One region of the Streptomyces sp. NPDC086989 genome, then DNA from elsewhere that is predicted to be linked to it. Evidence: riboswitches for the same ligand, from Rfam matches in the RefSeq annotation. Region 1 holds a riboswitch; each other region holds the start of a gene.
What was found. Region 1 has a riboswitch for cobalamin ahead of cobN (cobaltochelatase subunit CobN). Riboswitches for the same ligand answer to the same signal wherever they lie in the genome.
Positions count from the first base shown of each region.

Region 2: another riboswitch for cobalamin. It lies ahead of ACIPK4_RS05550 (energy-coupling factor ABC transporter permease); the one in region 1 lies ahead of cobN (cobaltochelatase subunit CobN).
Region 3: another riboswitch for cobalamin. It lies ahead of ACIPK4_RS37755 (aldehyde dehydrogenase family protein); the one in region 1 lies ahead of cobN (cobaltochelatase subunit CobN).

Region 1 is NZ_JBIVAL010000016.1:45,327-48,590, forward strand. It holds gene cobN (cobaltochelatase subunit CobN) at 1-1,691, opposite strand, end outside; cobalamin riboswitch at 1,725-1,862, opposite strand; gene cobG (precorrin-3B synthase) at 2,209-3,264, shown strand, end outside.
Region 2 is NZ_JBIVAL010000002.1:397,491-400,754, forward strand. It holds gene cbiQ (cobalt ECF transporter T component CbiQ) at 1-638, opposite strand, end outside; gene ACIPK4_RS05545 (energy-coupling factor ABC transporter substrate-binding protein) at 642-1,004, opposite strand; gene ACIPK4_RS05550 (energy-coupling factor ABC transporter permease) at 1,010-1,705, opposite strand; cobalamin riboswitch at 1,733-1,959, opposite strand; gene ACIPK4_RS05555 (SsgA family sporulation/cell division regulator) at 2,175-2,588, opposite strand; gene ACIPK4_RS05560 (L-serine ammonia-lyase) at 2,862-3,264, opposite strand, start outside.
Region 3 is NZ_JBIVAL010000029.1:19,423-22,686, forward strand. It holds gene ACIPK4_RS37745 (short-chain fatty acyl-CoA regulator family protein) at 1-102, shown strand, start outside; gene ACIPK4_RS37750 (cobalamin-binding protein) at 112-1,026, opposite strand; cobalamin riboswitch at 1,075-1,260, shown strand; partial or broken gene ACIPK4_RS37755 (aldehyde dehydrogenase family protein) at 1,452-1,745, shown strand; partial or broken gene ACIPK4_RS37760 (5-methyltetrahydropteroyltriglutamate--homocysteine S-methyltransferase) at 1,738-2,880, opposite strand; cobalamin riboswitch at 2,972-3,127, opposite strand.

The sequences.
Region 1 (3,264 bases):
GGGTCGTTGACCAGGAACGGGTAGATCAGGGGGAGGTCGCCGAGGGCGGCGTCGGGCGCGCAGGCCGCCGACAGGCCGGCGTTCTTGCCGGGCAGCCACTCCAGGTTGCCGTGCTTGCCCAGGTGGATCATCGCGTCGGCGCCGAAGCCGCCGTCCTGCGCGCTCGCCTGGATCCAGCGGTACGCGGCCAGGTAGTGGTGCGAGGGCGGCAGGTCCGGGTCGTGGTAGATCGCGATCGGGTTCTCGCCGAAGCCGCGCGGCGGCTGGATCAGGATGAGCAGGTTGCCGCGGCGCAGCGCCGCGAGGACGATGTCGCCCTCCGGGTTCGCCGAGCGGTCCACGAACATGTTGCCCGGGGCCTCGCCCCAGTGCTCCTCGACGCTCTCGCGCAGCTCGGCCGGGAGCTGCGCGTACCACCGCTTGTAGTCGGCGGCCGGGATGCGGACCGGGTTGCGGGCCAGCTGCTCCTCGGTCAGCCAGTCCTGGTCGTGGCCGCCGGCCTCGATCAGGGCGCGGATCAGCTCGTCGCCGTCACCGGAGACCAGGCCCGGGATGTCCTCGACGGGGCCGAAGTCGTAGCCGCCCGCGATGAGGGTGCGCAGCAGCTCCACGGCGCTGGCCGGGGTGTCGAGGCCGACCGCGTTGCCGATGCGGGAGTGCTTGGTGGGGTACGCGGACAGGACGAGCGCGATCTTCTTGTCGCGGCGCTCGATGTGCCGCAGCCGGGCGTGCCGGACGGCGATGCCGGCGACGCGGGCGGCCCGCTCGGGGTCGGCCACGTACGCGGGCAGGCCGTCCTCGTCGAGCTCCTTGAAGGAGAACGGGACGGTGATCAGACGGCCGTCGAACTCGGGGACGGCGACCTGCGTCGCGGCGTCGAGCGGGGAGAGGCCCTCGTCGTTCTCCTCCCAGGCGCTGCGCGAACCGGTCAGGCACAGGGCCTGGAGGATCGGCACGCCGAGCGCGGCCAGCGCGCCCGCGTCCCAGGACTCGTCGTCGCCGCCCGCCGAGGCGGTGGCGGGCTTGGTGCCACCGGCCGCGAGGACCGTGGTGACGATCGCGTCCGCCGACTCCAGCTCGGCGAGCAGCTCCGGCTCCGGAGTGCGCAGGGAGGACACGTACAGCGGTACGGGCGTGCCGCCGGTCTCCACGATCGCGTCGCACAGGGCGTGCACGAACGCGGTGTTGCCGCTCATCTGGTGGGCGCGGTAGTACAGCACGGCGATCCGCGGACCGTACGGGCGTACGGGGGTGCGCTCCAGCGGACCCCAGGTCGGCGCGGCGGCGGGCGGCTCGAAGCCGTGGCCGGTGAGCAGCACGGTGTCGGAGAGGAACCGGGCCAGCTGGTCCAGGTTGGCGGGGCCGCCGTGGGCGAGGTAGGCGTGCGCCTCGGCGGCGATGCCGATCGGGACCGTGGAGGCCTCCATCAGCTGGGCGTCCGGGGCCTGTTCGCCGGTGAGGACCACCACCGGACGGGTCTGCTCGGGAGACAGGAGCAGGTCGAGCCCGTCCTGCCAGGCGCGCAGTCCGCCGAGGAGGCGTACGACGACCAGGTCGACGCCGTCGAGCAGGGCGGGGAGGTCGTCGAGGGGAAGGCGGGAGGGGTTCGCGAACCGGTACGGCACGGGGCCGTCCGCGGCGGCGCGGGCGCTGAGCAGATCGGTGTCGGACGTCGACAGCAGCAGGATCATGCGGCGGCAGGCCTTCCTCGGGGTTTCCGCGCCCCGGGCAGTGAGAACAGCGGGAGTTCCTGACTCACCCGACGGGTTGCTCCGCAGGATTCACAGTGGCGGGACCGCGCCGGATTCGCACCGGGCTTCCTCCCGGCGGGGCCACGTGGCTCCGCCGCTGGTCATCTTAGGGGCCGTTCCCCCAGGCCGGGAGTGGGGGTGCCCGGCCCGGGACACACCGGCCCCTCGCGCCGGACCGCCGGATGCCGGCACTCCGCGCCGCCGTCGGCACCACGCGCCGCCGGGCGCCCGGCACTCCGCACCGCCGACGCCCGGCGCCCCGCACCGCGGCAGTGCCCGCGCCGGCGCGGGCCGCTGCCCGGCGGCGCGTTGCGCCGGGCGCCGGATGCCGGCGCCGTGTGCCGGGGCCGTATCGGCAGTTCGTGCACGCCTTGCCGGCGCCGTGCCGTCCCGGCAGGTCGGCGGGGTGGTGACGGCCACAGGCCGGGGCGGGGGAATCGTGGGTATGCTCGCCGCCATGCCGCCCCAGCCCCCTTCCGCCGCATCGCGGGACGAACCCGTCATACGTGACCGCGGTGACGCCTGTCCCGGTGCGCTGCGGCTCCACGCGGCGGACGACGGGTTCCTCGCGCGCGTGCGGATCCCCGGCGGGCTGCTCGACGAGGACGCGGCCCTGCTGCTGGCGGATGCCGCCGACCGGCTCGGCGACGGACACGTCGACCTCACCTCGCGCGGCAACGCCCAACTGCGCGGGCTCGGTGCGGGCTGCGGCGGCGAGCTGCAGGACGTGCTCGTCCGTGCCGGTCTGCTGCCCGCGCCCACCCACGAGCGGGTCCGCAACATCGTCGCCTCGCCGCTGACCGGCCTGGACGGGCGCGGGCTGCCCGACGTGGCCCCCTGGGTCGCGGAGCTGGACCGGCTGCTCTGCGCGAGCGCGCCCGCGGCGGGGCTCTCCGGACGGTTCCTGTTCGCCCTCGACGACGGCCGCGGCGACGTGACCTCGCTCGCCGCCGATGTCAGCCTGGCCGCCCGTGACGGGGGCCGGGCCCTGCTGTGGACGGCCGACCCGGCCGACGCGCTGCTCGTGGCCGCCGCCGACGCGCCCCGGGCCGCCCTCGAAGCCGCCGCGTACTTCCTCGACGCGGCCCTCGAAGCGGGCACCCGCGCCTGGCGGGTCGCCGAACTGCCCGCCGAACACGCCCTGGAGTCCGCCGCGTTGGCGGACCGGCTGGGCGCCGCCGGGATCGCGGCCACCCCCGTACGGGATGCCGCCGCCCCGCACGGGCCGGCGCCCGGGCCCGGCCTGGTCGAGGGCCCCGACGGCAGCACCGCGCTCAGCGTGTCGGCCCCGCTCGGCCGGCTGACCACCGCGCAGTGGCGCCGCCTGGCCGGCCTCACCGGCCGGGTCCGCCTCACGCCCTGGCGCGGTGTCATCGTCCCCGGCCTGCCCGCCCGCACCGCCGTGCAGGAACTCGCCGGCCTCGCGGAGGCCGGGCTGATCACCGCCCCCGACGACCCCTGGCGGTCCGTCACCGCCTGTACGGGCCGCCCCGGTTGCGCGAAGTCCCGCGCG
Region 2 (3,264 bases), on a different contig from region 1:
AGGGCGCCGTCGTAGCCGCGCCCGGCCAGGCCCACCTGGAGCCGCGCCGCACGATCGAAGGCCCGTACGAACGAGGTCGCGGCGAGCCCGGCCAGCGAACGCCACACCGCGGCCCGCCCGGCCTGGCCCAGACGGGCCGCCTGGGCGCGCCGTACCTGCGCCATGGAATCCAGCAGCAGGAAGCCGATCCGGTACATGACCAGGGCCACGTCCACCACCGGCGCAGGCACCCCGGCCCGGACGAGCCTCGGCAGGACGTCCGAGACCGGGGTGGTGAACGCGAACAGCAGCACGCCGAGCGAAGCCGCCGAGGTCCGCAGCAGCAGCTCCGCGGCCTGCCGGGGGCCGTCGGGCGCGAGCGAGACGAACCCGGCCGGCCCGCCGACGGAGACCAGCAGGGGCAGCGCCCCGGTGAAGCAGAAGCCCAGCGGGATCCGGAACGCCCGCCACAGCTGCCGCCCGGCCACACCGGCCGGGCCGAGGAGCACGGCGAGCGTCGCCGCGGCGACCAGCGGCCCGCCGGGCCAGGGCGGCAGGCACACGGCGGTGACCGTCAGCCCGAGCCCCAGCAGGGCCTTCTCCAGCGGATGGCGGCGGCGCCAGCGGCTGCCGTGCGCCGCCACGTCGATCGGGAGCACCGCCTACGACTCCGCGGCGGCGCGGTCGGCGGCGGTGGCGGAGGGGTCGGCGCCGGCAGCAGTCGCCGCGGCCGCGCCCTGCCGGCGGCCCTTGCGGACGCCGAAGTAGTACGCGAGCACGCCCGCGCCGAGTGCCGCCTGGAGGGCGAACAGCGCCGACTCCACCTCCCCGGAGGGGGGTTCGTACAGCGGCGAGAACCACGGCTCGTAGTCCGGCTTCAGTTCGGTGATCGCCGCCTCCGCCTGGGCGTCGGCGCCCGCGAACGGCTCCTCCTTGCCCTCGCCCAGGCCCAGCGCGAGCGGGAGCACGGCCAGGGCCGCCACCAGGAGCAGCAACAGGCCGTTGATCTTCGTGTTCCGGTTCATGGCCATCAGAGCGCCGCCGCCTTCCGCTCGCCGCGGCCGACCGGCTTCGCGACGCCCAGCCGGACCAGGTCCGACGTGCTGGACTGCATCAGCAGCCGCATCACGAGCACCGTCAGCAGACCCTCGCTGACCGCGAGCGGCACCTGCGTCACCGCGAAGATGCCCCCGAACTTCGCGAGCGCTCCGAGGAACCCGCTGCCCGGGTCCGGGAACGCCAGCGCCAGCTGAACGGAGGTCACGCAGTAGGTGACCAGGTCGGCGAAGAAGGCGCCGAAGAAGACGGTCACCATCACCGGGACGTCGAAGCGCTTCAGCAGCAGGTAGACCCCGTACCCGGCCCAGGGGCCGGCGATCGCCATCGAGAAGACGTTCGCGCCCAGGGTGGTGAGCCCGCCGTGCGCGAGCAACAGGGCCTGGAAGAGCAGGGTGATGGTGCCGAGCACCGCCATGATCGGCGGCCGGAACAGGATCGCGCCGAGCCCGGTCCCGGTGGGGTGTGAGCAACTGCCCGTCACCGACGGGATCTTCAGCGCCGACAGGACGAACGTGAACGCCCCGGACGCCCCGAGCAGCAGCGTGCTCTCCGGGTTGGCCTTCACCTCACGGGTGAGGGCGCGGACACCGTGGACGACGAACGGAGCGGACGCGGCGCCCCAGGCGACCGCGTGCAAGGGGGGCAGGAACCCCTCGGCTATATGCATGACTGGGAGACCTCTCCAGCACCTCGTGGATGGACAACGCGCCCCGGCCGGTCTCCTGGCTCACGGGTGCTGACGCCCTGGCTCCGCCTTCCCGGGCGGTGCGGAACCTTTCCGCGCCGCCCAGTGGCTTCCCGTTGGGGGGCACCTCCCGGACGGAGTCTGGGGGAGAGTGGAGCCGGACTTCCCGTTCACAGTGGCGAGGGCCGCACCGGTTCTGCACCGGTTTCCCGAACACCAAGGCCCGTTGACCCTAGTCGGACGGACGGACCGGTACCAACCCGGTCCGAACGGGTGCGGTCCGCGGCGGCCGGCTCCGAACGGGTGCGGCCCGGTGCGGCGCCACCCGCGGGCGCCCAGGCCGGCGGCGTGGCCGCCGACTACCGGGCCTGCCCGCCCCCACCTCACCGGCGCGCGTCAGCACGAACCGCTCGGGCGCGTGCGCGGCGGCCGAGGCCCCCTCGCGCGGGACCTACCGGGGCAGGAGGGTGCTCAGCTCGGTGTCGAGGTCGTAGTGCCGCTGTTCCTCGCCCCGCGGCACCAGGTCGACCAGCCGTCGGCACAGTGCGCGTACGTCCCGCGCCCGGGCGGACACCACGCAGCTCTGCACCCCGTTGCTGAAGGCGAGCAGGACGCGCGGCTCGCGGCCCCGCCACTGCGGCCACACCCGGACGTCCCCCTCGCCCGTCCCGCGGGTCTCCCCGTCCAGCAGCAGGTCCCGGGAGAACACCCAGTGCGCCAGCTGGACCCCGGCGCCCCGGAAGTCGAGCACCAGCTCGTAGGGCCGGTCGCGGCGGTACGTGAAGGCCCCGTGCACCGGTATGGGCTCCGGGGAGGCCTCCAGCCGGAGCGGGAGGACGCGGTACTCGATGCCGTGGTCGTCCATGCGCTGCGCCTCTCTGTCGTGTCTCGTCCCGCCTGCCCGCGGCTCCCCCGGGCAAGCTAGCCCACCGTCCGGCCGCCCCCCGTGGGCCGAAGGTCCCGACTCCGCGGGCCGCTGGACCCGTTGTGTCACAGGAACGCGGAGCGGCCCGCCCTCCGGGGGGAGGGCGGGCCGCAGGGTCACCGGTCCGTCACGGGACGGGGTCGGGCAGGAGCGAGCCGCGGGAAGGGGCCCGACGCGGTGCGTGGGACCCCTTGCGGCGTCAGCGGCGCCGGGTCAGCACTCGATGACGTTCACGGCCAGGCCGCCGCGGGCGGTCTCCTTGTACTTGATCTTCATGTCGGCGCCCGTCTCCTTCATGGTCTTGATGACCTTGTCGAGGGACACCTTGTGCGTGCCGTCGCCGCGCATCGCCATCTTGGCCGCCGTGACGGCCTTGACCGCCGCCATGCCGTTGCGCTCGATGCACGGGATCTGGACCAGGCCGCCGACCGGGTCGCAGGTCAGGCCCAGATTGTGCTCCATGCCGATCTCGGCCGCGTTCTCCACCTGCTCCGGGGTGCCGCCCAGGACCTCGGCGAGGGCGCCCGCCGCCATCGAGCAGGCCGAGCCGACCTCGCCCTGGCAGCCGACCTCGGCGCCGGAGATCGAGGCGTTCTCCTTGAAGAGCATGCCGATC
Region 3 (3,264 bases), on a different contig from region 1:
GACTGCCCGCAGCGCGCGGTTCCGCCCCTCGGCCGCCCGCTCGCGGTCGACGAGAACAGCAGCACCTTCATCCCCTACCCCGTCGCCCACGACCGGGGGTGACCACAAGGCTCAGCCCAGCCGGCGCGCTTCCGCCGCGGTCACCGGGTCCCCCGCACGCACCCCGTGGAGCACGTGGGCGAGCACCTCGGCGCCGCGGACCACGCGGGGGCCCGGCCGGTTGAAGTACGCGGGGCCGTCCAGGACCCACACCTCCCCCGCGCGTACGGCGGGCAGCTCGTCCCAGCCGGGTAGCGAGGTGAGCAGGTCGAGCTCCGTCAGGGTCCGCTCGGGCGGGAAGCCGCACGGCAGGACGAGGACCACCTCCGGACGCGCCGCCCGTACCGCCTCCCACGTCATCGGTGTGGTGTGCTCGCCCGGCTCGGCCAGCAGCGGCTCGCCGCCCGCCGCGGCGATCTGTTCGGGTACCCAGTGGCCGGCGGGCCACAGCGGGTCGAGCCACTCGATGGCCACCACCCGGGGCCTCGGCCGGCCCTCCGTAAGGCGCCGCACCTCGGCGAGCCGGCCCCACAGCTCGGCGCGGCGCCGCTCGGCCCGCTCCCGTACCCCCAGCAGGTCGCCCACGGCGACCAGGCAGTCCAGCACGTCGTCGAGGGTCTTCGGCTCCAGGCTCAGGACCCGAGGCCCGGCGTCCATGACGCGCACCGCCCGGGTGACGCTCTCGTAGGAGACGGCGCAGACCTGGCAGAGGTCCTGGGTGAGCAGGACCTCCGGTGCGAGCGCGGCGAGAGCTTCGGTGTCCAGGGTGTAGAGCGAGGAGCCGGAATGCGCAGAGCCGCCGACGGCCTGGGAGATCTCCCGGCTGCTGAGTGCGTCCGCGTCGAACTCGGCGCGGGTGACGACGGGTACGGAGGCCACCGCGGCCGGCGGCCAGTCGCATTCGTGGGTGCGTCCGACCAGGTCGGCGACGAGCCCGAGGTCCGCCACGATGTCCGTGGCCGCCGGGAGCAGGGAGACGATGCGCATGCTCCGACTGTAGGCGCACTCGAGTGGCGGGTCTGGATTTACTAGGACGTCCAACTATATGTTCGTGGCACAAGGTCCGCGGTGCAGGGAAGCCGGTGCAAAACCGGCACGGTCCCGCCACTGTGACCGGGGAGTGTGCTGCCATCCACACGCCACTGACGAAGTCTGTCGGGAAGGCGGGCGGCACGCGGAGATCCGGGAGTCAGGATACCGGCCGCGGATGTTCCGTGTTGTCCACGAGGATGGAGCAGACACGCATGGCACCAGTTTGTACCCACGACCCTGGTGATCCGGCGGAGCGCACGCACACCACATCCGTGCGCTCGTAGTTCTCACGGCTTTCCGCAGCGGTGCACTCCCATCCGGGTGCCGTGCGCCGGTTCGCCGTGCCATCCCCGGATCCAACCTGACGAGAGCAGGCATCCATGGTCCGTGAACTCACCCCTTTCATCGGGGGAAAGCACACCACCGGCACCTCCGGTCTCTTCGCCGACGTGTACGACCCGAACACCGGCACCGTTCAGGCCCGCGTACCGCTGGCCGGGCGCGCCGACACCGAGGCGGCGATCGCCAACGCCGAGGAGGCGCAGGCGGAGTGGGGCCAGTGGAACCCCCAGCGCCGGGCCCGCGTCCTGCTGCGTTTCCTCCAGCTCGTCGAGGGCGAGCGGGAAAACCTGGCCCGGATGTTGTCGGCCGAGCACGGCAAGACGGTCGCCGACGTGTCCGTGCCCTGAGCCAGGCCGCGGGCCAGGACGGCGATCTCCCGTGTCTTCTGCCGGGCGAATGCGAGCCATCGACGGATCTGCGGGTCGAGGTCGCGCTCGACGCCGGCGTCCAGCGGAACGTGCAGCAGGGAGCAGGAGGCGGTGACGTCCACCCGGTCGGCGAGGCCGAGCAGCGTGCCCAGGGTGGCGAGGGACTTCTGGTAGTCGTTGATCCAGATGTTGCGGCCGTTGACGACCCCCGCGACGAGCCTCTTGCCGGGCAGACCACCGACCGCCGCGAGGTCGTCCAGGTTGGCCGCCCCCGCTTCGGTGAAGTCGAGCGCCAGGCCCTCGACCGGAGCCTTGGCCAGCACGGGCAGCGCCTCGCCCAGCCGGCCGAAGTACGAGGCCACCAGCAGCTTCGGCCGGTCCGGGAGGCCGCCGAGGTCGCGGTAGGCGCGGGCGGCAGCATTCAGGTCGGCCGGGGTGCGGTCCTGGACGAGGGCGGGCTCGTCGAGCTGCACCCACTCGGCGCCGGCGGCGCGCAGGTCGGCGAGCACCTGGGCGTAGACCGGGAGCAGCCGATCGAGCAGCGTCAGCGGCTCGAAGTCCGCTGCCACGCCGGGAGCCGGCTTGGCCAACAACAGGTAGGTGATCGGACCGACGAGGACCGGGCGGGCCGTGTACCCGATCGTGACAGCCTCCCCCAATTCCGCCACCTGCTTGGCGGAGTTCGCGGTGAAGACGGTGTCCGGGCCGAGCTCGGGCACCAGGTAGTGGTAGTTCGTGTCGAACCACTTGGTCATCTCCAGCGGCGCCACGTCCTGCGTGCCGCGCGCCATGGCGAAGTAGCCGTCGAGTGCGTCCGTTCGAACCGCCTCGCGGTGGCGGGCGGGGATGGCGCCGACCATGACGCTGGTGTCCAGCACGTGGTCGTAGTACGAGTATTCGCCGGTCGGCACTTCATGGATGCCGCCTCGGCGAGCTGCTGCCAGTTCGATCGGCGCAGGCCGGCCGCGGTCTCCCGGAGGGCATCGGCGGTGGCGCGGCCCTTCCAGTAACCCTCGATGGCCTTCTTCAGCTCACGGTGCCCGCCCTGTCGGGAACGCGAAGGGGTACCGGAAACGGACGGTCTCACCCCGCGCGGCACGCACGGTCGACCGTCTCGCTGTGTACGCCGACCCGCCCACGAGGCCACCGGGATATCCGCACACGGCATCGGCCGGGCGCGGGCAACGGGCAGGTCTTCGGACTCGCGGGCACACCTGCCGGTCTCCAGGCGGGCACCTACTGGCCGTCGCTTCCCAGGACCGTTGTCCGGTCCCAGTGCGTATGACGGCGGTCGTTCCCACTCACCGCTGCGGGGCAGTCCCGGATTCCCACCGGGTTCCCTCTTACGACGCATCCCGCCTGGCGGACGGGGCGAACCAGCTGCACCGGCCACCCTAGGCCGGACGCTCGCTCAGCGGCGACCCGCTTCCACCATCCGGACGCCGAAACGAGACGCACCCAGCGAGACTCAGACCGGGGAACG